DNA from 2 places in the Methylosinus sp. LW3 genome. Region 1 is predicted to be linked to the other one. Evidence: riboswitches for the same ligand, from Rfam matches in the RefSeq annotation. Region 1 holds a riboswitch; the other holds the start of a gene.
The links. Region 1 has a riboswitch for cobalamin ahead of METLW3_RS0105130 (CbtB-domain containing protein). Riboswitches for the same ligand answer to the same signal wherever they lie in the genome.

Region 1 (14,815 bases):
CGAATGTCGCGCTTGGTGATCTGCCCGTCATGCTCGAACCAATCATCCGGCAGGCCTGGCGTCAGCGGCAGAATGCGCGCGCCAGGCCCCGCGATCACTTGGACGCCGATCGTGTTGAGCGGCGCAATGTCGGTGAGCGAAAACGCCTCCGCCCGCGCGCTGCGAATGCGCTCCTTGGCGCCGCCCATATGCTCGAGCACATGGATGCGCGACTCGCCCATGCCGAGCGCGGTCAGATGCGCCGCGAGGCGCGCGGGCGTCGTCTCGTCCCATGACAGAATGAGCAATCGGCGCGAAGGCTGCAGATGCGACGTCACACGCTCGAAAGCGCGGCCATGCAGCGACAGCAATGCGCAATCCTGCTGGCTCCACTTCAGCCGCGCGGCGGCGAGAGAAAAGGAGGACGGCGCCGGAAGGCAGAGAATCTCCTCCGCCGCCACATTGCGCGCGATCATATCGCCGACGCCGAAGAAAAAAGGATCGCCGCTCGCCAGCACCACGGTCGGCGCGCCGCGATGCGCGAGGATCGTCTCCATCGCCGCGGAGAGCGGCGAGGGCCAGAGGAGCGTCTCCGCTTTCTGCGGGCCGATCAGCTCGAGATGCCGCGCGCCGCCGATGATGAGCGAGGCGTCGGCGATGAGCGCGCGCGCGGCCGGCGTCAGCGCCTCGACGCCATCCTCGCCAATGCCGATGAGCGAAAGCCAGCGCCCCGCGCTCATATCGCCTTCCGCGACGTGTAGACGAAGGGCGTCGCTGTCTCGCGCGAGACGAGCTTGGTGCCGCTCGCGCCGATGAGCACCAAGGTCGACATGTCGACGACGCTCGGATCGGCGTCGCCCAACGTGGCGATCGCGATATTCTCCTCCGCCCGGCCGACCGATTTCGCGAAGACCACGATGCGATCTGCCGGCAAGACGCGGCGCAGCAGCGCGAATGTATCGTGAATGCGCTGCGGCCGCGCGCGCGAGGCGGGATTGTAGAAAGCCATGACGAAATCGGCGCGCGCCGCCAGCTCGAGACGATTGGCGATCACCTCCCACGGCTTGAGATTGTCGGAGAGCGAGATCACGCAGAAATCATGGCCGAGTGGCGCGCCGAGCCGCGCCGCCGCCGCCTGCATGGCGGAGATTCCGGGAAGAATTTCTATGTCGAGATCGCGCCACGCCGGCTCGCCATTGTCGATCGCCTCCAGCACCGCCGCCGCCATTGCGAAAATGCCAGGATCGCCGCCCGATACGACAGCCACGTCGCTTCCGCTCGCGGCGAGGCGCAGCGCGTCTTCCGCGCGCGCGATCTCCACGCGATTGTCGCTCGCAAGGCGCGTCTGGCCGGGCGTGACGGGAACGCGCGCGACATAGGGCGCATAACCGATAACATATTGCGCGGCGCTCAACGCCTGCTGCGCTTCCGCGGTGAGAAAACGCGCATCGCCCGGACCGAGGCCGATGACGAAGAGCTTTCCCGTCACGGCCGACGTCCGGCGCCGGGCACGAGGACGAGCGCGAAATATGGCGCGTCATCGTCGCGCTTCTCGGCCAAGCGCATGATCTTCTCCTCCGCCATCGTGCCGCGCTCGACATAGATGGCGCGATCGATGAGCTTCGCATCCTCGAGCGCGAGGCGCAGCTTGCCGAGATTGCCGCCGAGCTTCATCACCACAGCGGCGTCGGTCGCGACGAGTCGCTGCACCAGACCCTCGCGCGGCAGAGTCGCGGGAATGACGGTCAGCACATCGTCGCCCCATGTCATCGGCTGGCGCGCCGAAGCAAAGCAGCCCGACATGCCGGAGACGCCCGCGCAGACCTCCACGCGAAAGCGCGGCGACAAGCGCGTCTGCAAATGCATGAAGGAGCCGTAGAGCATCGGATCGCCCTCGCAGAGCAGCGCGACATCACGGCCGAGCAAAAGATGCAAGGCGAGGCGCTCCGCGCTCTCCTCATAGAAAGACGCGAGCGCCGCCACATAGTCGGGGTGATCGAAAGGAATCTCTGTCGTCAGCGGATAGGCGAGAGCGATCTCCTCGCAATCCTTCGCGATGAAGCGCGCGGCGATGGCGCGCGCATGGCTCGGCTTTCCGCGCTTGGAAAAATAGGCGACGATTTTCGCTTCGCTCACCAGACGCGCGGCTTTCAGCGTCATCAGCTCGGGATCGCCGGGGCCGAGGCCGACCCCGAGCAGCGCGCCCAGCGAAACGCGCGCGCCATCGTCGGCGCGCAGATTCGGATCGACGATATTCATTCTTTCTCGCTCGCCAGCGCGTTGATCGCCGCGGCGGCCATGGCGCTGCCGCCCTTGCGTCCGCGCACGATCGCCGTCGGAACGCGCCCGTCGGCGAGCGCGGCCTCTTTGGATTCCGCCGCGCCGACGAAGCCGACCGGCATTGCGATGATCGCAGCGGGCGGGGCTACGCCTTCGTCGAGCATCTCCAGTAGTCGGAACAACGAGGTCGGCGCATTGCCGATGGCGACGACGGCGCCAGAGAGCTTCTCCCGCCACAGCTCCATCGCCGCTGCGCTGCGCGTCGTCTTCATGTCTTCGGCGAGCGCGCGCGTGCGCGGATCGGCGAGGGTGCAGATCACCTCATTATTCGCGGGAAGGCGCGCGCGGGTGACGCCGTGAGCGACCATATTGGCGTCGCAGAAAATGGGCGCGCCATTGCGCAGCGCGGCGCTCGCCGCCTCCGCGAAGTCGGGCGAAAAGACGATATCGTCGGCGATCTCCACCATTCCGCAAGCATGGATTATGCGCACGGCGACGCGCTCCTCCTCGCGCGAGAAACGCTCGAGCCGCGCCTCTGCGCGAATAATGGCGAAGGAGCGGTCGTAGATCGCGGCGCCGTCGCGTATGTAGGTCAATGCGCCGGACATTATGGCTCCCTGCTTGTGGCGCGCATGATGCGCGCGCTCATTGCGTCTTCTATCTCGTTCACGCCGAGGCCATGCAATGTCGGCGCATCGCTCGCGCGTCCATTGTCGATGAGATCGAATCCTCGCGGCGTCGCCACCAGCGCGACCTTTGCCGCAGCGGGAGAGGCGCAGCCCTTGGCGCAGCCCGATATGTGCAGCGTCGCGCCCTCGGACGCAAGCCGCGCCGCGAGAGGGGCGAGAATTTCGGCGAGATCGCGCGTCGGCGCATGCGCCTGTGGGCATTCCGGCGCGCCGGGACAGGCGATGACGGCGAGGCGCGGATCATCCGCCGCAATGACGAAGCCGCGGCAAGCCGCGACCTCGATGATATATTGCGCCGCCTCGAGATCGGCGCAGGGCAGCAGCAGCGCGCGCCAGGGCGTGAGGCGCAATTCGTTCAGGCCATGGACTTCGGCCAGCGCCGCGAGCGCATCGAGATCATCCGCGCGCCATCGTCCCGAGGACGCGCCTATGCCGGCAAAAGCCCCCTCTCCTCTTTCGCCGCCGTCACGAGACAGCCGCGCTCCGAAAATCTCCGCGGCGGAGGCGGCGCGACAGAGCGATTTATACGGCGTCGGCGTGAGAGCCGCCGCCTCGGCCAGCGCCTCGAGGCCGAAGGTGGCGACGACATTGCGCATGCGACGCAATTCGAATTCGCGGCCTGCGCGCAAGGCGAGAAAGGCGCGCGCCAGCGTCAGCGCCACATCGCTCGCCGTTTCCGGCGTCGCGAGAAAAGCATGCGCGCGCGCGCCATCGGCGATGATGGCGACATTGTCGCCATGCGCCTCGAGGCGAATGTCCATCGCCGAGCCGGAAAGGCCGAGCGCGCCGCCGTCATCGACGAGAAAGCCGAATTTTCCAGGAAGCGCCAGCAGAGAAGCGTCCTTCACGAGCGATTGTGCGAGACCTGCGACGAGGGCGCTCGCCTGCGCATCGGCGAAAGGCGAGACGAGGAAGTTGAGCAGGCTCTCTGTCGCCGCGTCGTCCGCGAGCAGGCCGAGCGCGGCGAGGCGCCGTTGCGCCTGCTCGAGCTTCTCTTCGCTCACGCCGCGCAATTGCAGTTGCGCGCGCTGCGAGAGATCGATGAGGCCATTGCCGCAATCCCGCGCGATCGATGCGATCTCGCGCGCCTGCTGCGCCGAAAGACGCGGATGCGTCGTTTTCGCGCGCAAGAGAAGGCCGTCACCGCTCTGCATCGGCCGCAGCGCGCCGGGGCACCAGCCTTGGATTTTGGGCGCGGCGGTCATAGCGAAAGCCCTTCGAGCGCCGCGGCGACGCTGTTGCGCCGCGTGCGCCAGAAGCCGCGCGCGATGGCGCGCTGGAACATGTCGCGAATGGCCGCCGCCGCGCGCGGATTGGCGGCGAGCAGAAAATCGCGAACATTCGGCGCGCCGAGCGTCGAATCGAAGACGAGATCCCATTGCGCGTCACGCACATGCGGCGTCGTCGCGGCGAAAGCGAAGAGATTGTCGAGCGTCTCGGCGATTTCCGCCGCGCCGCGATGGCCATGGCGCATCTGCCCCTCGAGCCAGCGTGAATTGGCCGCGCGACCGCGAATGACGCGCGCGATCTCTTGCTCGAGCGAGCGCAGCTTCAATGCTGCGGGGCGCGTCGCGTCGATATGCGTGATCTGCGCGGAGCCGCCGAGCGCGGCGTTGGCGGCGGAAAATCCGCCTTCGAATTCCGCGAAGGCGGCGCCGGTGAGCACATCCGTCTCCGCCATATCCTGCACATGCAGCAGAGCATCGGCGACGCCGACGCGCTCGCCGAAAGCCTCGCGCGCCGGCGCGCTCTCGCCATTGCGCGAGACGGCATGGCCGCCGGCCGCGAGAAAGGCCTGGCCCAATGCATCGCGCGTGTCGCCGCGCGCGATGGCCTCGGAAAGGCCGAGGCCATAGCTTCCCTGCGCGGCGCCGAAGACGCGCTCAAGCGCGCGGCCGTCACGGCGCGCGGCGGCGAGCGGATTGGACTCGTCGTCCTCATCGAGCGCGGCGACGGCCGCGACAGCGTCGTGGAAGAGCGCGATGAGGCCGGGGAACATGTCGCGAAAGAGCCCCGATATATGCAGCGTGACGTCCACGCGCGGAAAATCGCGGCTCGCGAGCGGCAATATCTCGAAGCCACAGACGCGCGCGCTGGCGTTGTCCCAGAGCGGCGCGACGCCCATCAGCGCTAGCGCTTGCGCGAAATCCTCGCCGCCGGTGCGGATGGTCGCGCTGCCCCAGAGATCGAGCACGATATTGCGCGGCCATTCGCCATGCTCTTGCGCATGACGCATCATCACCTCGCGCGCCGCGCGGACGCCGATATCATGGGCGGTGCGCGTCGGAACATGGCGCGGATCGATGCAGAAGAGATTGCGGCCTGTCGGCACAACGTCGGCGCGTCCGCGCGAGGGGGCGCCGGCCGGGCCGGGCTCGACGAAACGGCCTGCGAGCGCGCGCAGCAAACCGCTCGATTCGGCCGCGCCGCATGGCCCATTGCCGAATATGTGCAGCCCATCGCCGATGCGCATTTCCTTCACATCGCAGAGCCAGGCATCCAGCCGCGCCAGCGCCTCCGCGCGATCCGTGTCGCGCGTGACCTCGCATTCCTGCGCGAGGCCGCTGCGTTCGGCGACATCGAGAATCGTTTCCGCCACCAGCTTGGCGCGGCGCGGGTCGAGTGTCGCGGCGCTCGCATATTCGTCGAGCAGGCTCTCTATCTCCTCCGCCTCGGCGGCGAGTCCCGCTTCGACGAGCGGCGGTGTCATATGGCCGATCGTCACCGCGCCGGCGCGGCGCTTGGCTTGCGCGGCCTCGCCCGGATCATTGACGATGAACGGATAGACGAGCGGCGTGGCGCCGAGCAAAACCTGCGGCGCGCAAGACGGGCCGAGCATCGCCGATTTTCCGGGCAACCATTCCAGCGTGCCATGCGTGCCGAGATGAATCATCGCATCTATGTTTCGACTGTGGCGCAGCCACAGATAGAAAGCGATATAGGCGTGGCGCGGCGCGAGCTCGGCGTCGTGATAGGTCTCGCGACGTTCCACTCTGCTTCCGCGATCCGGCTGCAATGCGATGACGAGCTTGCCGGTCTCTATGCAGGAAAAGCGAAAGGCGCCGTTCGCGAGCGCCGGATCTTCTTCCGGCGCGCCCCAGGCGGCGAGGACTTGCCGCGTGAAGTCGTCCGCCAGCGTGGCGAAGAGGCGCTGATATTCGGCGAGCGGCAGCTCGGCGTAATGCGCGGCTTCCTCCAGCGCGCGCATGACGAGATCGCCGTCACGATAAAGTGACCCGATTTCGTAATCCGCGTCGCGCAGCAGATCGCATATTGCGATCACGCTTCGCGGCGTGTCGAGGCCTATGGCGTAGCCGCCGCGTCCGCGTCGCGCCGGATAATCGGAGAGCACCAGCGCGAGGCGCTTCTCGCTATGTCCGAGCCGGCGCAGGCGCGCCCAATTCTGCGCGAGCGCCGCGACATGATCTATCTGCGAAGGCTCGGGCGAATGGCGAATCTCGTCGAACTCGCTGGCGGCGCGTGCGCGCGTCTGCGCCTTGAAGGAGACTGCGCCGGCGAAGATGCGGCCGTCCACCTCGGGCAGCACGACATTCATCGCGAGATCGGCGCCATTGGCGCCGCGCTTGGAGTTCTCCCAGGCTTCGCGCGTCGAAGTGGCGAGCGCGATTTGGAGAACAGGCGCGTCGGCGCGATCGAGCACCGAGCCGCCCTCCGTGCGCGCGGAGAAGGCGGTGGCGTTGAGAATCACATCGGGACAGAATTCTGCGATCGTCTGCGCGAGCAGCGTCTCGCAAGCGGCGTCCTTGAGGCTGGCGACGAAATAGGCTTCGACAGCGAAGCCGCGCTTATGCAGCGCATCGGCGAGCGCGACGATCGGCGCGAAATCGCCGGCGAGCCAGGCAGAGCGATAGAAGGTGACGAGCGCGCGCGGAGCCGATGCCGCCTGTGCGCCGCTCGATTGGCCGGAGGCTCCCTCATCCTCAGCATGAGGGGGAGGGTTAGCGCCAAGGGCGGTGCGGCAGGCTTGCTCGCAGCGGCCGGCGAGCGGCGCGGGCGCGCTCTCAAGCCAATGCGTGGGCGTTCCTGCGAGAGTCGCGGCGTAGCCGAGGAAGGAACGCAGATTATCCGGGCCGCCGTCGTGGAAGAAAGACCAGATGCGCGCGAGCGCGTCGGAAGAAAGCGTGGAGGCGCGCTCCAGCCGTTCATCACTGTGCATGTCGCCCGGAACGATGGCCAACGCGAAGCCGCGCATGCGCGCTGCGGTCGCGAGCTCATCGACGCCATAGGCCCAATAATCCTTGCCGCCGAGCAGGCGCACGACGACGAGCCGCGCATAGCGCGCGACCTTGTCGATATAGAGATCGACCGAATAGGGGTGCTTCAGCCTGGCGAGCGAGGCGCAACGCAGCGATGGGAGCGCGGCGTTCTGCTCTTGCAGCTCGGCGAGGAGGGAAAGCTCGGCGTCGGAGAAGGAGAGGAAGACGATCTCCGCAGGAGTCTGCCCGAGGTCGACCGCCGCCTCATTGTCGTCGAGGCCATGGAGATCGCGCGCGAGCAGATGCATGGCGCGTCCTCAGCTCGTCAGCATGGCCGTCACGCCCGCGCGATCGAGACCCTTCTCGCCGATGACGACGAGGCGGCTGGCGCGATTCTCATCGGCGCGCCAGGGGCGGTCGAACTGATGACGAAAGCGCGCGCCGACGCCCTGCACCAATAGGCGCATCGGCTTGCCGGCGATCTCGACGAAGCCTTTCATGCGAAGAACGTCATGCGCCTCGGCGACGCGGGCTAGGCGCTCGATCAGCTCGGCCGGGTCGCGCGCGGCGGCGATCTCGACGATGAAGCTCTCGAAATCGTCGTGATCGTGGCCCTCTTCCGTATCATGGTGAGAGGGGCGATTGGCGAGATCGTCCTCCGCCGCGGCGCCGAGGCCGAGCAGAATGGCGGGGTCGAGCCTGCCCTCGCAGGCGCGCAGCAGCTTTACCGCGCGGGGCGCAGTGGCGCGAATCCGCTCCGTGACTTGCGCTTCCTCTTCCGCGCTCAGCAAATCGGTTTTGTTGAGCACGATCAGATCCGCGCAGAGCAGCTGATCCTCGAACACTTCCTCGAGCGGATTGTCGTGGTCGATCGCGAGGGTCTCGGCGCGCTCTTTCGCGATGGCGTCGAGATCGTCGGCGAAGCGGCCCGCCGCCACCGCCGGGCCATCCACCACGGCGATGACGCCATCGACGGTGAGATGCGGGCGGATCGTCGGCCATTCGAAGGCTTTGACCAGAGGCTTGGGCAGAGCGAGGCCGGAGGTCTCGATGATAATGTGCTCCGGCCGGTTCGGATGCGCGAGCAGCGCCTCGATCGCCGGCGCGAAATCATCGGCCACGGTGCAGCAGAGGCACCCATTGGCCAGCTCGACGATATTCTCCTCAGGACAATTCTCCACGCCGCAGGCGCGAAGAATATCGCCGTCCACGCCGACATCGCCGAACTCGTTGATGACGAGGGCGAGGCGGCGGCCGCGCGCCGTCTCGAGGATATGGCGAATCAGCGTCGTCTTGCCGGCGCCGAGAAATCCGGTGACGATGGTCGCGGGGATTTTGGCGAATGTGCTCACGCCGCAGCCTCTGCGCTGGTCTTTGTCGGGAGATGCCGCCAGACGAAGCCGACGGCCGCGCCGACCAGAATCCAGGTGATCGCGTGAATGGCGAGAGAAGCGGCGGCGAAACGCGCGGCCAGCTCGGCCGGCGCGGTGCTCTCGGGCGCCGGCGGCTGCGGCGCGCCGATGAGATGCGGCGCGATAATGAGCGCGACGCCCAGCGCTTTGACGAGCGGGCGCTCGACGCGCAGCACGGCGAAGAGCCCGGCGCCGGTTGCAGCCGCCGTGCCGATCCACCAGAATTGGCGCGCGGCGAGATCGCCGGCGGCGCTGCCCGGCAGCTCCGGCGCGAGGCCGAGGCTGGTCGCAAGGCCGGTGGAGGCGAAGGCGCAGGCCCCCCAGAGCGCGGCGCGCTTGGGCTCGATCGTCTCGCCGGAGAGCAGCATCAAGGCGAGCAGCACGAAAGCGTAGCCCACCGAGGTGACGCTGGTGGCGACGCTGGTCGCCGCTGTGCGCTGGAGACCGGGTGCGGGCTCCCAAACCGGCTCGGCGGCGTGCTCGTGCTGATGCGCCTCGACTCCGGCATGGGCCTGCTCGGCCGCGGTCTCGTAGACCTCGGCGGCGAGGATCAGCGGAGTCGTGGTGACATTCTGCAGGGCCGCGACCGCGAGCCCCGCGAGAAGGCCGGCCAAAAGGCCGACCGCGAGGAGTCGCTGGATCACCGCTGCGTCAATGGCAAGGGAAGCCGAGCGAATGGCGCGAATCATGCGCGGCGTTATGCGCGACGCTCGCGTAGGAGAAGCCGGCGAGATAGACGAGCCCGGCGCCGAGCGTGAAGACGACCAGCGCGGCGCGCAGGATCTCGAGGCGGCTGGCGGAGACGATCGCGTCGGCGGAAAGGGTCTTCGTGGTCATTCTCGGCTCCTCGCCGCCCCACCGGCGGCATTCGTGGTTTCGCTGGACGGCAGGTCTCCTGGCTCGCGGGTCGCTGCGCTCGCCGCCTTCCCGGGCTTTCACCCAGTGGCCACACGGGCTCGCGCTCGCCGCTCACAGTTGCGGGGGCAGCCGCGGATCAGGGGCGAACCCCATACCGCATTCCCTCTTCGCCTCCTTGCGGAGGACCGTCGCGAACAGTCATATGACGGAGAGAAGGAGCCGTCAAACGGCGAGGAGGCGCTGATCATGTCGGAATTCGCGGAAGAAGACGCCGCCCGCCGCCATCGCGAGAAGATGGAGAAGCGCAAGGCCGTGCAGGACGCCGAGGTCGCCGGCAAGAGCATCGCCGAAAAGGGCCTGCTGATGGTCCATACCGGCCCCGGCAAGGGCAAGTCTACCGCGGCCTTCGGCCTCGCTCTGCGGGCGATGGGGCATGGGCTCGCGGTGGGCGTCGTGCAATTCGGCAAGGGCGCCTGGGACACGGGCGAGCGCCGCATTCTCGAGAAGCTCGGCGGCGAGGACGGGCTGCTCGCCTGGCACACGCTCGGCGAGGGCTTCACCTGGGAGACGCAGGACCGCGCCCGCGACGAGGCGGCGGCTCGGCGCGCCTGGGAGAAGGCGAAGGAGCTGATGGCCTCAAAGTCGATTCGGCTGCTCGTGCTCGACGAATTGTCGATCGCGCTCCGCTATGAGCATCTGCCGCTCGACGAGGTGATCGCGACGCTGACGGCGCGGCGCGCCGATCTCCACATCGTCGTCACCGGCCGCAACGCCAAGCCGGAGCTGATCGCGGCGGCCGATCTCGTCACCGAGATGACAATGGTCAAGCATCACTTCCAGGCCGGGGTGAAGGCGCAGGCCGGAATCGAGTTTTGAGGCGGCGCCTCAAATGAATTTCAGCCCTTTCAGGCTCGAATGTCCGTTCCGCCCGACGATCAGATGGTCATGCACGGCGATGCCGAAAGGCTGCGCTATGGCGATGATGTCCAGCGTCATGCGAATGTCGGCGGTGGAGGGGGTCGGATCGCCGGACGGGTGATTATGCGCCAATATCAGCGCGGAAGCGCCCAATTCCAGCGCCCGCCGCACCACCTCGCGCGGATAGACGGGCGTGTGATCCACCGTGCCGACGCCCTGAACCTCATCGGCGATCAAGGCGTTGCGCTTGTCGAGGAAGAGAATGCGGAACTCCTCGCGCTCGGCATAGGCCATGGCCGTGCGGCAATAGTCGATCACATCGACGAAGGAGCCGAGCACGGTCCGCTTCTGCAGATTGCTGCGCGCGAGGCGCCTTGCCGTCGCCTCCATCAGCTTCAGCTCGCAGATCGCCGCCTCGCCGAGCCCTTCGATCTCGCGCAGCCGCTCCGGCCGCGCCGCCGCCACCTCGGAGAAAGAGCCGAATCGCGCGATCAGCGCCTTGGCCAGAGGCTTGACGTCGCGCCGTGGAATGGCGCGATAAAGCACCAGCTCCAAAAGCTCGTAATCGGCGAGCGCGGCCTCCCCCGCCTCCAGAAAACGGTCGCGCAGCCTCTGCCTATGGCCATGAAAATGCGGCGCCTCCTCGCGCAGACCGTCGGCGGGCTTGTCGCCGGCCGGTCGGCGCCGAGGGACGCGCGTCTCGCTCATTCGGCGCCGGCGGCCGCGTCCGGCGAGGCTCCACTGGACGAGGCGCCATTGGGATTGTCGAGCCCGGCGGGCGAGGCGGTGAAGATTTCCACCCCCGTCTCGGTCACGCCGAGCGAATGCTCGAACTGAGCCGAGAGCGAGCGGTCGCGGGTGACGGCGGTCCAGCCGTCGCCGAGAATCTTCACCTGCGGCCGGCCGAGATTGATCATCGGCTCTATGGTGAAGAACATGCCGGGTCTGAGCTCCACGCCCTGCCCGGCGACGCCGTAATGCAGAATATTCGGCTCGTCGTGGAACAGCCGGCCGAGCCCATGGCCGCAGAAATCGCGCACCACGGAGCAGCGCTCGGCCTCGGCGAAACGCTGGATCGCCGCGCCTATGTCGCCAGTGGTGGCGCCCGGCTTCACCACGGATATGCCGCGCATCAGGCTCTCATAGGTCACGTCGATGAGCCGCTGGGCGCGGCGCGGCACCTCGCCCACGGCGAACATGCGGCTGGCGTCGCCATGCCAGCCGTCGATGATGAAGGTCACGTCGACATTGACGATATCGCCGTCGCGCAGGGGCTTGTCGTCCGGAATGCCGTGGCAGACCACATGGTTGATCGAGGTGCAGATTGATTTGCGGTAGCCGCGATAATCGAGCGGGGCCGGATAGGCGCCGTTGGCTATGGCGAAGTCGAAGACGAGATCGTCCAGCTCCTTGGTGGTGACGCCGGGCTTCACATGCGGGACGAGCATGTCCAGCGCCTCGGCCGTCACCCGGCCGGCGAGACGCATGCCCTCGAAGTCCTCGGGGCCGTGAAGCTTGATCTGGCCGCTCTTGCGGCCCGAGCCCGCGAGGTGGGACTCGACGAATGTCATGCTGAACTCTCTGTTGGTCGTCGCCGGCTTCAGCTTATAAATTAAGAAATTGACGCCGCAAAGCAAGATGCGCGCGACGCCGCTGGGAGTCGGCTCGGAGGCTGGCCTCGGCGGCGCCGGTGGCATAGACTTTGGGCGAGACTGACCTCGAGGAGCGGCCCGATGGAGCGCGAAGAGATCGTTACGGCCGCCGTGCTCGTGATCGGAGACGAGATCCTCTCCGGCCGCACGCAGGACCTCAACACCAATTATATCGCCAAATATCTGGGCGAATTGGGGGTGGACCTGCGCGAGGTGCGCGTGGTGCCCGATATAGAAGAGGAGATCGTCGCCGCGCTCAACACGCTTCGGTCCCGTTACGGCTATGTCTTTACCACGGGCGGCATCGGCCCCACCCATGACGACATCACCGCCGATGCGGTGGCCAAGGCCTTCGGCGTGCCGATCGGCGAGGACGAGCGCGCCATCGCCATGCTGCTGGAGCGCATCGCCCCGCAGGACCTCAATCCGGCCCGCCGGCGCATGGCCCGCATTCCTCGAGGCGCGGATCTCATCGAGAACGCCATTTCCAAGGCGCCGGGCTTCATGATCGGCAATGTCATCGTCATGGCCGGCGTGCCGATCATCATGCAGGCCATGCTGGACGCCGCAGCGGGACGCATTGTCAAAGGCGTGAAGGTGCAGGTCGCGACCGTCGACGCCCATAATATTCCAGAAGGACGCTACGCGGCCGATCTCGAGCGCATCGCCAAGGAGCATGAGCGGGTGACGGTCGGCTCCTATCCCTCCTTCTCCAGCGCCGGCGTGCGCAATCAGATCGTGCTGCGGAGCCGCGACGGCGCCGAGCTGGAGGCGGCGACGCAGAAAGTGCGCAAGCTGATCGTCGAGCTCACCGCCAATGGAACCCCGCTCTGAGGCGAGAAGGTCACCACAAATGGAAGACAAAGCCTTTCCGGTATCCTGGGACGCTTTCCACCGCGATGCGCGCGCGCTCGCCTGGCGGCTTTCGGCGGTGGGCGGCTTCTCCGCCATTGTCGCGGTGACGCGGGGCGGGCTGGTGCCGGCCGGCGTCGTCGCGCGCGAGCTCGGAATTCGCGTCATCGATACGATCGGCGTCGCCAGCTATCAGGAGGAGACCCAGCGCGGCGAGGTCCGCGTACTGAAGCCACTCTCCGAGACGATCCTCACCCTGCCGAGCGAGGAGGTGCTGATCGTCGACGATCTCGTCGACACCGGCGCGACGGCGAAGGTCGTGCGCGCCCTGCTGCCCAACGCGCATTTCGCCACGGTTTACGCCAAGCCGCAGGGCCGGCCGCTGGTCGACACTTTCGTCACCGAGGTCTCGCAGGACACTTGGATTTTTTTCCCCTGGGACACCGGCCTCAGCTTTCAGGCGCCGATCGCCAGAGAATCGTCCTGACGGCCGCCTATCGCCGATAGGCGGCGCAATCGAAGATGGCGTAATGCTCGATCGGCGTCCAATGCGGCGCCCCGCCGGCAAGATGCAGCGAGAAGCGCGGCGGACCGCGCCAGAAGCGCGCCTCCAGACCCTCGGCGAGCGCGCCCGGCGATTCGACTGCCCCCGCCACATAGGCCGGCGCATCCTGGCGGGCGCAGAGGCGCTCGAGCGAAGCGCGCGTGAAGGGCGGAAAATCGATCACATCATCGGTGCGCGGCTTCAGCGCGCTATCGGCCACCCAGCCGAGATCGCGCAGAAATCCCATGCGCTCGCGCCATTCCAGCGCCAGCGGCCGCGAGAAGACGACGCCCGCCCCCTGCACGCGCGAGGCCCAATTGGCGCGGCCGAGCCACACCCAGGGCGCGAGCTTGTCGTTGACCCAGAGCACTTCGCCCTCGCGGGGCGCGACCATCGCCTCCAGCTCCGGCGGATGGACGTCGGCCGAGCGCAGCGGGAATGGCTCGTATATCCAGCAATAGGCCGCCAGCGGCGCGGCGAGAGCCGCAACGCCCGCGGCGATGAGCGGCCGCGGCCGCCATGCGGCGATCAGAATGGCGAGCGCCAGGAACAACAGCGGGACGAAGGCCGGCTCGCCGGCGCGCATTACTGATGGCAGGATCGAATCCTCGCTCGGCGCGACGCGGACATACTCCCGCGCGAACCACAGCGCCGCGCCGAGCACGATGACCGCGCAGAGGCCGCAGAGCGCGAAGAGCGCACGCTCCAGCAAGCCGAGCGGAATATGGCGCCAGCGCGCGCGGTCCCACCAGGCGAGCGCCGCGACGAGCGCGAGAAAGGCGCTCTCCGGCGCCGCGCGCAAAATCCAGCTCGTCACGAGAAGCGCGAGCGCGATGCGTCCCTGAACGCCGTCCCGCCACAACGCCGGCGCGGCGAGGCCGAGCGCCAGCGGCGCGAAAGCGGCGGCGAGCCAGAGCGCGCGCCAGGCCTGCGCCTGCGCCGCCAGCTCGCGCATCAGCACGTCGCCGAGCAGAAAGCTCGCCGAAAGTCCGAGGCCGACCGCGCCGATCACGCAAAAGAGAAGACGCCGCACGGGAGGCGGCGAAAGGCTCGCGGCCAGCAGCAGCGTGCACGCCTGCCGCAGCATTGCGATCCATGTGCTCGCCGGCCAGTCGGAGAGGAAAATATAATCGCTGCGCACGGAGATGATCGCCGCCCATTGCGGATCGATGCGCGCGGTCAGCCGCCCGAGCAACGGCGCGCCAGCGAGCGCCGCGACCAGCGCCCCTGCCCCGCCGAGGAGCGCGGCGATGAGAATGCGGCGATCTCTCATCCCTTCATAGAGCAGCGCGACCAGAAAGCCCGGCGCGGCGATGATCGGGTGAAAGGCCGCCGCCGCCAGCAGAAAGAGGATCGCAACCCATCGCCGCTCGGCGAGCAGCGCCGCGAGAGCGGCGAGAACGAAAGCCTCGGC
Region 2 (14,815 bases), 940 kb from region 1:
TGCGCGGTCCTTTCGTCTCGCCGATGCAGATGTGAAAATGCGTCTGCCCGAAAGCGATGGTGAGATAGCCATCGAGCAAACCAATGCGCGTCGGCGCATGATCGACATGTATCTCGAATGCCGCGCCTTGAATGATCGGCCCGAACACGATCTCGCGCCAATGATTGTCGAAGAGATCACGCAAGAGCGCTTCCAGGCTCTGCGCGTCGGTCGGCAGAGCGAATACATCGACCGGCGTTCCATCCGGCTCCATGCGCCGTTGCGGCGTCGCATCCGTCATTGGTTCATTCTCCCTGAAGCCTCGTCACCAGCTGAACTTCACGCCGCCATAAATGGAGCGTCCCGCCGTTCCGTAATCATAGACTTCCTCATAGCGCGCATCGTTGACGTTCTCGATCCGCGCGAACACAGACATGCGCTCGTCGATCTTGTAATCGGCGAAGAGATCGAGCTTTGCGTAAGGCGCGAGCATCACGCGCTGCGAGAAAATATAGTCGTAATCGGGGTTCGGCCCCACGACGGTGAGGCGCGCCTCGAGCTCAAGCCCTGCGATTCCCGTGTAGATGAGGGAGCCCGTCGCCTTGTCGCGCGGCCGGCGGAACAGGCTGCGCTGCGTCGTCAGATTTTCCGCGGCGAGATGCGTGTAGCTCGCGCGCAAACGCCATTCGCCGGGAACGACAATCGCCTCGCCGGAAAATTCGACGCCTTTCGTGCGCGCGCGACCGACGTTGTAATAGCAGCCGAAAGCCTGTGTCGCAGCGCAGCTCGGCGCGCGGCCGAATTCGATGAGATCGCGAAAGCGATTTTCGAACAGCGACAGAGACGCGTAGAGACGCTCGCCGAACAAGGATTGATCGACGCCGACGTCATAGCCGACGCTCGTTTCCGGCGCGAGCGTCGGATCGCCATATTGGCTGAAGCGCTGATAGAGCGAGGCGACGCGCGCGCCCGTTCCAGCGCTGCCGCGTAATTTCGTTCCAGTCTCCTCGAGGCGATAAGCGGCGGTGGCGCGCCATGTCGCGAATGTGCGGTTCTGATCCACAGCGTCGATGCGGCCGCCATAGCTCACATCAAAGCGCTCGAGCAAGGTGAGCTTATGCTGCGCGAAGCCCGAATGCGTCGTCTGCGCAGCTTCGATCGGCGTGAATGTGGTCGGCGGAACCGGGTCCTGCGACGTGCGCACGGACTCCGTCTCATTGCGCGCGCCGAAGGTCAGCAGGCCGAAGCCGCCGAGCGTGAGATCGCCCTGATATTCGAAGCCGCGCCGCGCGCCGCGATAGCCACGCCGGCAATTGTAGGAATTATAGCTGCCGTCATAGCAGGAGCGCGCCTGCCACACGTCTCTGCTCGTCGCATTGGCGAAGAGGGTGAAGCGATTGTGCAGAGCGCGATCGAACATATCGGCGTCGATGCGCGCAAAGCCCTGCGCGAATGTCGCATGCTGATGGTTCTGCGGATCGAAAACATCCACGGCGGAGAAAGAATAGGGATTGTCGAAGCGGATCGCGCTGTCATAGCCGTAGAAGCCGGCTTCGACCGAGACATCCTCATTCACGCGATAACCGAGACGCGCGCTGGCGCCGCCTTTTCTGGTCGGATCATTGGGCGGCAGAGGCGGCAGAGGCGTCTTGCCGTCGCCGATCGTCAGCGGCCGCGTGATGCGATAGCCATAGCGCGGATGGCCGTCGATCGTCAGCGCATCGATCGCGAATGCGTACCACAAGCGATCCTCGCTTCCCGAGACGCGCGCGCGCAAATGTCCGGTTCCATAGGAGCCGCCTTCCAGGGAGAGAGACGCGCGCGGCAGCCCCTCGCCTTTGCGGGTGACGATGTGAATGACGCCGCCCATCGCGTCGGAGCCATAGAGCGCCGATTGCGGGCCGCGCAGCACCTCTATGCGTTCTATGTCGGAGGCGACGAGGCCGCCGAGATCGACGGAGCCATCGGTGGAGGACGGATCGCCGATGCGCACGCCATCGACGAGGACGAGCGTCTGGCCTGGCGTCGCGCCACGCAGAAAGACGGAGGTCTGCGCGCCGGGGCCGCCGGTCTCATAGAGATCGAGGCCCGGCGCGCCGCGCAGCGCCTCGGTGAGGCCGGTCGCGCCGCGCTTCTCGATCTGCGCGGACGGGATCACAGTGACGGCGGAGGAGGATTTGTCGACGCGCTCCTCGACGCGATCGGCAGAGACGATGGTCGCCGCGCCGATCTCGACCGTGGGCAGCGCCTCCTGCCCAGCTGCGGAAGCGGGAAGGAGAAGTGAGACGAAAACGAGCGCAATATGAGAAACGGCGCCCGCAAGGGCGGCCCGATGGGACAGGGAGGACATTGCCGGAAGACTCGCAGCAGACGTGGGCCGTCACTGCGAAAGGTCGCGGCCCTCTCGCGCTATGCGAAAAGGGTCTCGGCCGCCTCGGTGCACCCCGCCCGACGCTATCGCGCGTGACCACGACTGATGGCAGGTCTCCTGGCTCGCGGGTCAGCGCCTTCGGATCGCCTTCCCGGAGCGTCTGCTCCAGTGGCTCGTTTGATCCTCGGCTCGCCGCTCACAGTTGCGGGGGCAGCCGCGGCTTCGCGCCGTCGCCGGCGCTCACCGCATTCCCTTTTGATCCCTCGGAAGGGAACCATCCCTTTCAATAGAGCCGCGCAGCGCCGCCCTGTCAAGCGCCCGTCCGCATGTTCGGAACGAAGCCTCGCGCGGCGCGTTGGGACTGCGGCGGCGGGTCTCGTCCCGGGTCTCTCGCCCCATGGAAAATTCGATTCGAATTTCGGAGAAGATAAATGAGCGCCATTCACCTCGTCGCCACCAATGACCTGCCGCGCGCCAAAGTCGGCGGCGTGGACGATCCGAGCGTGCGCTGGGCGGGAGCCTTCGCCTCCTGCGGCGAGCATGGCGCGACGCAATCCTCGACCATCGTCTATGAGATCGAGCCCGGCGGACGGCTCGGCTGGCACACCGACGCCACCGAGGAGACGCAATATATTCTCGGCGGCTCCGGCGAGTTGCGCGCCGAGGGCGGCGTCACCCATCATGTGCGGCCGGGCGACGTCTTCGTCATTCCGACGCCGCTGCGGCATGATCTCGTCAACACGGGTGAGGAAACGCTGCGCGCCGTCGCCTTCTTCGCGGCGCCGATGTTCACGCAGCGTTTCGACAATGTGATGATCGCGCCCGACGTGCATGTGCTGGGCACGCCGAATCGCGCAGGCTGAGCGCCTCACATATTGCCGAGACAGACATATTTGATCTCGAGATAGCTCTCTATGCCGTATTTGGAGCCCTCGCGTCCCATGCCCGACTGTTTCACGCCGCCGAAAGGCGCCGCCTCGCTCGACATCAGCGACTCGTTGACGCCGACCATGCCGAATTCGAGCGACTCTGCGACGCGGAACACGCGCGCTATGTCGCGGCTGTAGAAATAAGCGGCGAGGCCGTAATGCGTCGAATTGGCGAGGCGGATCGCCTCCGCTTCATCCTCGAAGGGGGTGACGGCGGCGACAGGGCCGAAAATCTCCTCCTGGAAAATTTGCATGTCCTGCCTCGCGTCGACGAGCACGGTCGGCGCATAGAAATTGCCGCCGAGCTCATGGCGCCCGCCGCCGGTCAGCACTTTCGCGCCGCGCGCGCGGGCGTCGGCGACGAGACGCTCGACCTTCTCGACCGCCGCTTCCTCGATCAGCGGGCCGATGACGACGCCGGGCTCGACGCCGCGCCCGACCTTCAGCTTCGAGGCCGCCTCGGCGAGCTTGGCGGCGAAGGTCTCCGCCACATCCCTATGCACGAGGAAGCGATTGGCGCAGACGCAGGTCTGGCCGCTGTTGCGATATTTGGTCGCGAGCGCGCCCTTCACCGCGAGATCGACATCGGCGTCCTCGAACACGATGAAAGGCGCGTTGCCGCCGAGCTCCATCGAGCATTTCTGCACATTCTCCGCCGCCTGGCGCAGAAGAATTTTCCCCACTTCTGTCGAGCCGGTGAAGGTGATCTTGCGCACGGTCGGATTGGAGGTCAGCTCCACGCCGACGCTGGCGGGGTCATTCGTCGTCACCACATTGAGCACGCCGTCCGGCACGCCGGCGCGCTGGGCGATCTCGGCGAGCGCTATGGCCGAGAGCGGCGTCAGCTCGGCAGGCTTCACCACCATGGTGCAGCCGGCGGCGAGCGCCGCGCCAGCCTTGCGCGCGATCATGGCGGAAGGGAAGTTCCAGGGCGTGATCGCGGCGGTGACGCCGATCGCCTGCTTGAACACGAGAATGCGCTTCTCGCGCGCCTGCTGTGGAATCACATCGCCATAGACGCGGCGCCCCTCCTCCGCGAACCAGTCGAAATAGGCGGCGGCATAAGCGATCTCGCCGCGCGCCTCGGCGATCGGCTTGCCCTGCTCCGCGGTGATGATCTGCGCGAGGCGCTCCTGATCGGCGAGCAGCAAATCATGCAGGCGCCGCAATATTTGCGCGCGCTCCTTGGCGAGCTTGCCGCGCCAGCCGGGCAGCGCGCGCTCGGCGGCCTCGATCGCTCGGCGCGTCTCGGCCGCGCCCATGTCCGGGACCTCGGCCAATACCGCGCCCGTAGCCGGATCGCGAACGGCGAAGGTCGCGCCATTGTCGGCGGCGACGAAGGCGCCGTCGATGAAGGCCTGGTGGCGGAACGGGCGGGGCTCTCTGGTCATCTCGGCTGCGCTCCCGACGCGATACGAAAGGGGCCATCGAATACGGCGCCTTGGCCAGCGGACACAACATTTAGCTTCCGCAAATCGCGCGGGAGAGGCCCGCCCGCGGTCCCGCTGCCTGAAAAGCGGCGCTTTCCGGGCCTATCCGGCGCGCTGCCGCGAAAGGCGGAACCGCAGCCCCGGCTCGCGCGTCATATGGGAAGCAACTGCAATCTCATATGGCTTCATCCCGAAAATCCGACATAATCGCGGGATTCGCGTAAGCCGCCGCGCTCGCGCCAGTCATGACGCCCCGAAAGCGAGATCACCTTGGCTGAAACACGCAATTTTCTTCCCGTGACGCGCCGCCGGGCGCTCGCCGCCCTCTCGAGCCTCGCAGGGCTGGCCCTGCCGGGATGGGCTGTGCGCCCCGCCCTCGCCGAAGCTGCGCCGGGCGAGACCGAGAGCCATGGGCTCTCCATTTTCGGCGAGCTCGCCGAGCCGGCGGATTTTCCGCATTTCGCCTATGTGAACCCCAAGGCGCCCAAGGGCGGAACGCTGGTGATGGAGCCGCCGCCGCCCGAGAAGAACAGCTATGATTCGCTCAACCCGTATATTTTGCGCGGCAATCCGGCCGCGGGCGTCGGGCTCATCTATGACACGCTGATGGCCGGCAGCCTGGACGAGCGCGACGCGCTCTATGGGCTCGTCGCGAAAAAGGTGCGCATCTCCGCCGACAAGCTCACCTATACGTTCTTCCTGCGCAAGGAGGCGCGATTTCACGACGGCTCGCCGCTCACCGCCCATGACGTCGCCTTCTCGCTCGACATTCTGAAGGCGGAAGGCCATCCGATGATCGCGCAATCGATGCGCGATCTCGTCAGCGCCAAGGCCGAGGCGGATGACGTGCTGGTGGTGAAATTCGCGCCCGGCCGCGCGCGCGATCTGCCGATCATCGTCGCCAGTCAGCCGATTTTCTCCAAGGCCTATTACACCAAGCACAAGTTCAACGAGACGACGCTCGAGCCTCCGCTCGGCTCCTCCTCCTATAAGATCGGCGCGGTCGACCCGGGCCGCTTCATCGCATTCCAGCGCGTGCCGGACTATTGGGCGAAGGATTTGCCGGTCAATGTCGGCCAAGCCAATTTCGACGCGATACGCTTCGATTATTACGGCGACCGCAATGTCGCTTTCGAGGCTTTCAAGGCCGGCGCCTTCACCGTGCATGAGGAATTCACCTCGGCCATCTGGGCGACGGGCTATGATTTCCCCGCCTTTCGCGACGGCCGCGTGAAGCGCGAGGAAATTCCCGATTACAACATATCGGGAACGCAGGGCTGGTTCATGAACATCCGCCGGCCGGTGTTCAGCGATCCGCGCGTGCGCAAGGCGCTCGGCTATGCATTCGATTACGAATGGACCAACCATAATCTCATGTACGACTCGTATAAGCGTACGAGCTCCTATTTCGAGAATTCCGATCTCGAGGCCGTCGGCGTTCCGACGCCGGCCGAGCTCGCTCTGCTGGAACCGTTCCGCGATCGCCTGCCCAGGGAAGTCTTCGAGGCGCCGTTTCAGCCGCCGGTGTCGGACGGCTCTGGACAGGATCGTAATCTGCTGCGCAAGGCCGTCGATCTCTTGACCGAGGCCGGCTGCACGCGCAAGGACGGCCTGCTGCGCCTGCCCGACGGCAAGCCGCTCGAATTCGAGTTTCTCTACAATACCAGCATGTTCGAGCGGCACACGCAGCCCTTCATCAAGAATTTGAAGCTGATCGGCGTCAACGCCCGCATGCGCATCGTGGACGCCGCGCAATACAAGTCGCGCCTCGACGATCACGACTATGACGTCATCATGGAGCGCGTGCGCATCGCCTATTCGCCGGGCGAGGAGTTGCGCATCATGTTCAGCTCCGAGGCGGCGCGCACCAAGGGCTCGCAAAATGTCATCGGCGTCGCCGATCCGGTCGTCGACGCTCTGATCGAGAAGGCGCTGGTCGCCACCTCGCGCGAGGAGCTGGCCGCCATCTGCCGCGCGCTCGATCGCGTGCTGATCGCCGGCCAATATTGGATTCCGCATTACTACAAGCCGACGCATTGGATCGCCCATTGGGACGTGTTCGGCCGCCCGGAGCGCTATCCGCGCTTCGACACGGGCATAGCCGCGACATGGTGGTGGGACGACGCCAAGGCGCGCAAGATCAACTATGCGGGGCGCTGAACCAATATGGCAGCCTATATTCTACGACGCCTGCTGCTGATGATCCCGACGATCCTCGGCATCATGCTCATCTCCTTCGCCATTGTGCAATTCGCGCCGGGCGGCCCTGTCGAGCGCGTCATCGCGCAGCTGCAGGGCTACGACATGGGCGCGACCTCGCGCTTCTCCGGCGGCGGCGGCGATGTCGGCCGGGGCGGCGCGGCGACGCCGGGCGCCGGCGCGGAAGGCGCCTCCAAATATCGCGGCGCGCAGGGGCTCGATCCCAAATTCATCGCAGAGCTGGAAAAGCAGTTCGGCTTCGACAAGCCGGCCTGGGAACGCTTCCTGCTGATGGTGAAGAATTACGCCGTCTTCGACTTCGGCCGCAGCTATTTCCGTGACGAGAGCGTGCTGAAGCTCATCGGAGAGAAGCTGCCCGTCTCAATGTCGCTCGGCCTATGGATGACGCTCATCTCCTATTCCGTCTCCATTCCGCTCGGCATCGCCAAAGCGGTGCGCGACGGCGAGCGCTTCGACTCCTGGACCTCCAATCTCGTCATCATCGGCTATGCGATCCCGAGCTTCCTCTTCGCAATGCTGCTCATCGTGCTTTTCGCCGGCGGCTCCTTCTGGCAGATATTCCCGCTACGCGGCCTTGTGTCGGAGAACTTCTCGGAGCTGTCGCTCATCGGCAAGGCAGGCGATTATCTATGGCACATCTGCCTGCCGGTGCTCGCCATGACGCTCGGCGCCTTCGCGACGCAGACCTTTTTGACTAAGAATTCCTTCCTCGACGAGATCCGCAAGCAATATGTGCAGACGGCGCGGATGAAGGGCCTCACCGAGAATCGCGTGCTCTATGGTCATGTGTTCCGCAACGCCATGCTCATCGTCGTCTCCGGCTTTCCGGGCGCCTTCGTGCACGCCTTCTTGACCGGCTCCGTGCTGATCGAGACCATCTTCTCGCTCGACGGGCTCGGCTATCTCTCCTACGAATCCATCGTCAATCGCGATTATCCGGTGGTGTTCGCCAATCTCTATATTTTCGCGCTGCTGGGCCTCGTGGTGAATCTCCTCTCCGACCTCACCTACACATGGATCGATCCGCGCATCGATTTCGAGACGCGCGAGGTCTGACCGATGAACGAGACCAGCATCCCTGCCCCGACGATGAAGCTCGCGCCGGAAATTCCCGGCGGCGGGCTGTTTCACCTGCGGCCGATCGATCGCCGCCGGCTGCAGAATTTCAAGGCCAATTCCAGAGGCTATTGGTCCTTCTGGCTGTTCATGACCCTGTTTCTGCTTTCGCTGGCGTCGAATGTCATCGCCAATGACAAGCCCGTCCTCGCCTATTACAAGGGCGAGCCGCTCTTCCCCATCTTCAAGGATTATCCGGAAGAGAAATTCGGCGGCTTTCTCGCGCGTACAGATTATCGCGATCCGACGATCGAGAAAGAGATCGAGGCCAATGGCTGGATGATCTGGCCGCCTGTTCGCTACTCCTACGACACGCATAATCTCGATCTGCCGACGCCCGCGCCTTCGCCGCCGACCTGGCTGCTCTCCAAGGCGCAATGCGAGGCCGCCGCGGCCAAGAAGCTCGGGCCGGACAAAGCGCATCTCGGCTGCTCGGCGATCGAATGGAACTGGCTGGGCACCGACGATCAAGGCCGCGACGTCGTCGCGCGTCTGCTCTATGGTTTCCGACTATCGGTGCTGTTCGGCCTCATTCTGGCGAGCATCTCCTCGATCGTCGGCGTCGCCGCAGGCGCTGTGCAGGGCTTTTTCGGAGGGTGGGTCGATCTCGTCTTCCAGCGCTTCATCGAGGTGTGGTCGTCGCTGCCGCAACTCTATCTGCTCATCATCGTCTCCTCCTTTCTCGCGCCGGGCTTCTTCGTGCTGCTCGGCATATTGCTGCTGTTCTCCTGGGTGTCGCTCGTGCATGTGGTGCGCGCGGAATTTCTGCGCGCGCGCAATTTCGAATATGTGAATGCGGCGCGCGCGCTCGGCCTCTCCAATTTTCGCATCATCACGCGCCATCTCCTGCCCAACGCCACGGTCGCGACCTTGACCTTCCTGCCCTTCGTGCTCAATTCCTCGATCACGACGCTGACCTCGCTGGACTTCTTAGGGTTTGGCCTGCCGCCGGGCTCGCCATCGCTCGGCGAATTGCTGCTGCAAGGCAAATCCAACCTCCAGGCGCCCTGGCTCGGCCTCACCGGCTTCGTCATCATCGCGCTGATGCTCTCGCTTCTGGTGTTCATCGGCGAAGCGGTGCGCGACGCCTTCGACCCGCGAAAGACCTTCCGGTGAACGATCGCATGGGCTCCTCTCCCCTCCTCGACGTCCGCGACCTCTCCATCGCCTTCTCGCAAGGCGGCAAGGAGACGCTCGCGGTCGACAAAGTCTCCTTCTCGGTCGAGCGCGGGCGCACGCTGGCGCTCGTCGGCGAGTCGGGCTCCGGCAAATCCATCACCGCGCTCTCCATCGTGCGGCTGCTGCCGCCGTCGGCGATTCATCCGTCGGGAAGCATCGACTTTTCCGGCGAGGATATTCTGAAGCTCTCGGACGCCAAGCTGCGCGCCATTCGCGGCGCGAAGATCACCATGGTCTTCCAGGAGCCGATGACCTCGCTCAATCCGCTGCAGACGATCGAGCAGCAGATCGGCGAAATCCTCGAGCTGCATGGCGCGCGCGGCGCGGAAAAAATCCGCGCCCGCGTCGTGGAGCTGCTCGGCGAGGTCGGCATTCCGAATCCGTCCGAGCGTCTCACCGCTTTTCCGCATCAATTATCGGGCGGCCAGCGCCAGCGCGTAATGATCGCCATGGCGCTCGCCAATCGGCCGGACCTGCTCATCGCCGACGAGCCGACGACGGCGCTCGACGTGACCGTGCAGGCGCAGATTCTCGCTCTGCTGGAGCGCGTGCAGAAGACCTATGGCATGGCCATGCTCTTCATCACCCATGATCTCGGCCTGGTGCGGCGCTTCGCCGACGATGTCTGCGTGATGCAGCACGGCCGTATCGTCGAGAAGGGCGATGTCGAGAAAGTCTTCTCCGCGCCCGAGCACCCGTACACCAAGGCGTTGCTCGCCGCCGAGCCCAAAGGCGCGCCGCCGGTGGAGGATGAGAACGAGCCCGTTCTCGTCGCCGCCAATGATCTCAAGGTCTGGTTTCCGATCAAGCGCGGCTTCCTGCGCCGCACGGTCGGGCATATCAAGGCGGTGGACGGCGTCACCCTCGCGGTGCGCCGCGGCTCGACGGTCGGCGTCGTCGGCGAATCGGGCTCCGGCAAGACGACGCTCGGCCTCGCGCTCTTGCGACTCATCCGCTCGGAGGGGCCGATCCTCTATCTCGGCGAGCGCATAGACGCGAAGTCGGTCGCAGAAATGCGCCCGCTGCGCCGCGACATGCAGATCGTCTTCCAGGACCCTTATGGCTCGCTGTCGCCGCGCATGTCGGTCGCCGAGATCGTCGCCGAGGGCCTCAGCGTGCAGATGAAGGGCCTCTCCTTCGAGGAGACGCGCGAGATCGTCGCCAAGGCGCTGGCCGAGACGGGGCTCGACCCCGCCATGATGGATCGCTATCCGCATGAATTCTCGGGCGGTCAGCGCCAGCGCGTCGCCATCGCGCGCGCCATTGTGCTCAAGCCGAAATTCATCGTGCTCGACGAGCCGACCTCGGCGCTCGACATGTCCGTGCAGGCGCAAATCGTCGATCTGCTGCGCGAATTGCAGGCCAAGCACAGCCTCGCCTATCTCTTCATCAGCCATGATCTCAAAGTGGTGAAGTCGCTCGCCGCGCATCTCATCGTGATGCGCCACGGCAGGGTGGTGGAGGAAGGCCCGGCGGTGGACGTCTTCGCGGCGCCCAAGAGCGACTATACCCGCGCTCTCTTCGCCGCCGCCTTCCGCATAGAGGCCGAGCCGCATCAGGGCGATTGAGCCGATGAGAGCGTCGCACGCAAAAGCCCTGCGCGCACTTGCGGCGAAGCCGCCGCTTCGTCACACTCGGCAGCGACGATTCGAATTCTTTCGAGGCTATTCATGAGCACGCGCGCAAGGGACGCCGCCGATATCATCGGCGCGCGCAATCCTCTGGGGCCAATCGAAACCGCGGTCGTGCTCGGACGCGAATTTCTCGCCGCCGCCGATATTGGCGAGCAGGCGGTCGCCATTGCCTATTCCGAGCTGCCGGGCTTTCCTGATATCGAGGGCGGCGAGGTCGTGATCGGCCTCGTCGAAGGCGCGCCCATGCTGTTCCTCAAGGGCCGCTCGGAATTCTACGACAGCGGCGATCCCAGCCTGATGTCCTCGCCGATCGAGACATTGACGCTTTTGAATGTGCGGGCTCTGCTCTCCACCGGCCTCGCCACCTCCGCCAACGCCGATTTTCAGCCCTCCTCCATTCTTTCCGTGACCGATCACATCAATTTCAGCGGCCTCAACCCGCTCATCGGCGCCGCGGGCCAGAATTTCGTGAATATGAACGGCGCCTATGACAAAAGGCTGCTGCGACGCCTCAAGCAGGCGAGCGCCGGCGCCGGGGTGACGCTGCATGAAGGCGTCTTCATGTGGTTCTCCGGCCCGAGCTATGAGACGCCAGCGGAAGCCAAGATGGCCCGCATGCTCGGCGCCGACGCGCTCGGCGTGTCGATTGCGCCAGAAGCGATACTCGCCAAGCGCTTCGCTCTGCCTTTCACGGCCATGGCGGTCATCTCGGATTATGCGACGGGCTTTGCCGGCGGCAATCCGACCTATGATCCGAGCCGCGCCTCCGGCGTCATCGCCCTGCGGCGCCTGCTGCGCGCCTATCAAAAAGTAAAATAGCGGCCGCACATATCCGAGCGCGGCGTCACGGCCCCGCCGGCCGCCGGAAGGCGAGCACATTGGCGTCCAGCAGTTGCACGGTTTCGCCGCGCTGATTGGACGTCACGACGCGCATCTTCACCATTCCGCGATCGTCGCGTGATTTCGAGGGCAAGATACGCAGGATCGTCGCCTCGACGCTCAGTAGATCGCCCGGCAGCACAGGCCTCAGCCACTCGACCTTGCCGCCGACGCCGATCAGCCCTCCAGAAAAAGACGCGCATTGCGTCAGCAGCCGCATGGTGAGCGAGGCCGTGTGCCAGCCGCTGGCCACCAGACCGCCGAACAGACTGTCCTTCGCCGCCGTCTCGTCGAGATGAAAGGGCTGCGGGTCGAATTTGGCCGCGAAGGCTTTGATCTCCTCCGTCGTGACCTCGACCGGCCCGCCGCGAAAGCGCTGATCGACGAAGAGGTCTTCGAGGTAGAGCGGCTCTGGCATTGTCGTCATTCGAGGATTCGCCGCACGCTCGTCACCGCGGAGCCGGAGGCCAAAATCCGCTCCCGCGCCGGCGCGAAGGGCTCGCTGGCGACCTGCAGATGAAAGGCGTTGGCGTGCAGCAGGCGCTCCGCGTCCTGCATTATGCCGACATGGCCTTTCCAAAAAACGAGATCGCCGCGCCGCATCGACTCGCCTTCGGCGAGCGCGCGGCCGAGCGATGTCTCCTGCAAATCCGTATCGCGCGGCGCCTCTACCCCGGCCAGAGCGAGCGAGCTCTGCACCAAGCCGGAGCAGTCGACGCCGAGCCAGCTCTTGCCGCCCCAAAGATAGGGCGCGCCGATGAGGCTCTCCGCCACAGCGACGAAATCCGCGACGCGCGACGCGCGCGGCGTCAGATGCGTTCGATAGATGAAGCCGCCGCCGGCTTCGATGAGAAATTTGTCGCGCTCGCCGACGATCTCCACTTCGGCTCCGAGCGGCAGAGCGAGCAAGGGCGGGTCCTTGATCTCAGCTCGCGGGAAAATAAAGGTGCGGGGAACGCTGACGCGATGCGTCGGCGTCTCTATGCGGCTCCAGAGCACATTGGCGGCGATCCAGCCCACATAGGAGTCGCGCTCGAGCTGCACCCAGGACCAGCCCTCCTCATCGTCATAGACGACGACCGTCTCGCCATAGAGCGCCTGCGTGTCGAGCCGCGCATCTGGCCGCGGCTCGCGCTTCAGATCGGCGACGCCTTCCTTCACCTGCATGCGGCGCCCATCGACGAAGCGCGCCGCCTCGACCTTGCCCTCGAGGCGCCGCGCGGCGAGATCGGGCCGCGCCGGCGTCAGCCTTTTGTCGAAGCTCTCGCTCATGTCTTCACGCTCCAACGGGCGGCGCGCTCCTCGATCAGCTCGGCGAGGAGCCGCGCAGTCTGAATCTCGCCGCCCTCCGGCCGGCCCGGCTTGGCGGAAGGAGTCCAGGCGAAGAGATCGAAATGCGCCCATTTCTCGGGCTTGGTCACGAAGCGGCGCAGAAACAGCGCTGCGGTGATCGAGCCCGCATGTCCGCTCGACGACACATTCACGATGTTGGACGCCTTGCCGTCGAGCTGCGAATCATAGGGCTCCCACAATGGCAGCCGCCACACCGGATCGCCGAGCTTGCGGCCATAGGTCTCGATCTCCAGCGCCAGAGAATCGTCTCCCGTGTAAAAGGCCGGCAGCTCCGGGCCGAGCGCGACACGCGCCGCGCCCGTCAGCGTGGCGAAATCGAGCAAGAGATCGGGGTCCTCCTCGGCGGCGAGCGCCAGAGCGTCAGCGAGAATGAGCCGCCCTTCGGCGTCCGTATTGCCGATCTCCACCGAGAGACCCTTGCGGCTCGGATAAATGTCGCCCGGCCGCATGGCGTCGGCGGAAATGGCGTTCTCGACGATGGGCAGCAGCACCCGCAGGCGCAGGCGCGCGCCGGAGCCCATCAGAATATCGGCCAGCGCCAGCGCCGTGGCGGCGCCGCCCATGTCCTTCTTCATCAGCAGCATGGCGCTGCTCGGCTTGATGTCGAGGCCGCCGCTGTCGAAGCAGACGCCCTTCCCCACCAGCGTCACCTTCATCGCCTCTTCCGGCCCGAAGGTGATGTCGACGAGCCGCGGCGCCTGCGCCGCCGCGCGGCCGACCGCATGGACGAGCGGGAAATTCTCCGAAAGCAGCGCATCGCCGGCGATGACGCGCGCCTGCGCTCCATGCCGCGCGGCGAGCGCCAGCGCCGCCTCCGCCAGAGCCTCCGGCCCCAGATCATTGGCGGGTGTGTTGACGAGATCGCGCCCGAAGCAGAGCGCGGCGGCGACGCGCTCTATGCGCGCGCGATCGGCGTCCTGCGGCGCGCAGAGGCGCGGACGCTCCTTCTTGGGTGCGACATAGCGCGAGAAAGAATAGCCGCCGAGCAAAAAGGCGAGCGCCGCCGAATAGGAATCGGATACGCCTTCGCGCAGACGATAGAGGCCCGGCGGCAGCAAGGCCGCGAGCTTGCCGGGAAGGAAAGGATCGCGATGGCGCACCCCCGCCGCCTCCACGCCGAACAGCGCCAAAGCCGGCGCGCCCTCCGGCCCCGGCGCGAGCAAATACGCGCCGACCTTGCCATCGAAGCCGCAAGCGCGCGCAAAGGCGGCGATCGGCGGCGGCAAGGTCTCGGCGAGAATCGGCCAGCTCTCCTTATCGACGAAATCGATCGGCGTCGCCTCCGCCGTCCACTCCTCCAATCGGCTCATATCGCCCTCTTTTCGAGTTCGTTCCTGTCTTTGTCGTTTTTTAGCACCAAGACACGAAGGACACGAAGACGTTATAGGACTTGGCCCATGGAAATCGGTCCCCTCTCCCGCTATCGCGCCCAGCTCGCGCTCGGCGCAAGGATCACGATCGCCGCTGTTGCGACGCTCGGAATCGGCCATCTCCTCGGCACGCCGATGATCTTATGGGCCGTGCTGACGGCCGTCATCCTCACGCAAATGAGCGTCGGCCGCTCGGTCAAGGCGACGATCGACTATTCCTTCGGCACGCTGGGCGGCGCGATCTACGCCGGCCTCGTCTCCAATTACGTTCCCGGCGCGCATGAGCTGGCGCTGCTGCTTCTGCTCGGCCTCGCCATAGCGCCGCTCGCTCTGCTCTCGGCTTTGACGCCGCGCT

Region 2: linked by a shared signal. The riboswitch ahead of METLW3_RS0110070 (TonB-dependent receptor) and the one ahead of METLW3_RS0105130 (CbtB-domain containing protein) in region 1 are both predicted to bind cobalamin.

What each region holds. Positions count from the first base shown of each region.
Region 1 is NZ_AZUO01000001.1:1,028,426-1,043,240, reverse strand. Features, by position in the region: gene METLW3_RS0105170 (bifunctional cobalt-precorrin-7 (C(5))-methyltransferase/cobalt-precorrin-6B (C(15))-methyltransferase) at 1-719, opposite strand, end outside; gene cobJ (precorrin-3B C(17)-methyltransferase) at 716-1,468, opposite strand; gene METLW3_RS0105160 (precorrin-2 C(20)-methyltransferase) at 1,465-2,238, opposite strand; gene METLW3_RS0105155 (precorrin-8X methylmutase) at 2,235-2,867, opposite strand; gene cobG (precorrin-3B synthase) at 2,867-4,153, opposite strand; gene cobN (cobaltochelatase subunit CobN) at 4,150-7,473, opposite strand; gene cobW (cobalamin biosynthesis protein CobW) at 7,483-8,517, opposite strand; gene METLW3_RS0105135 (CbtA family protein) at 8,514-9,221, opposite strand; gene METLW3_RS0105130 (CbtB-domain containing protein) at 9,229-9,414, opposite strand; cobalamin riboswitch at 9,445-9,640, opposite strand; gene cobO (cob(I)yrinic acid a,c-diamide adenosyltransferase) at 9,682-10,311, shown strand; gene radC (DNA repair protein RadC) at 10,321-11,061, opposite strand; gene map (type I methionyl aminopeptidase) at 11,058-11,924, opposite strand; gene METLW3_RS0105110 (molybdopterin-binding protein) at 12,087-12,839, shown strand; gene gpt (xanthine phosphoribosyltransferase) at 12,859-13,344, shown strand; gene METLW3_RS0105100 (hypothetical protein) at 13,352-14,815, opposite strand, start outside.
Region 2 is NZ_AZUO01000001.1:1,970,780-1,985,594, reverse strand. Features, by position in the region: gene METLW3_RS0110075 (hypothetical protein) at 1-280, opposite strand, end outside; gene METLW3_RS0110070 (TonB-dependent receptor) at 305-2,329, opposite strand; cobalamin riboswitch at 2,440-2,644, opposite strand; gene METLW3_RS0110065 (cupin domain-containing protein) at 2,782-3,213, shown strand; gene METLW3_RS0110060 (NAD-dependent succinate-semialdehyde dehydrogenase) at 3,219-4,670, opposite strand; gene METLW3_RS0110055 (extracellular solute-binding protein) at 4,980-6,869, shown strand; gene METLW3_RS0110050 (microcin C ABC transporter permease YejB) at 6,876-7,985, shown strand; gene METLW3_RS0110045 (ABC transporter permease) at 7,989-9,161, shown strand; gene METLW3_RS0110040 (ABC transporter ATP-binding protein) at 9,170-10,792, shown strand; gene METLW3_RS0110035 (purine-nucleoside phosphorylase) at 10,895-11,677, shown strand; gene METLW3_RS0110030 (MaoC family dehydratase) at 11,703-12,164, opposite strand; gene METLW3_RS0110025 (C40 family peptidase) at 12,161-13,009, opposite strand; gene METLW3_RS0110020 (leucyl aminopeptidase family protein) at 13,006-14,400, opposite strand; gene METLW3_RS0110015 (FUSC family protein) at 14,488-14,815, shown strand, end outside.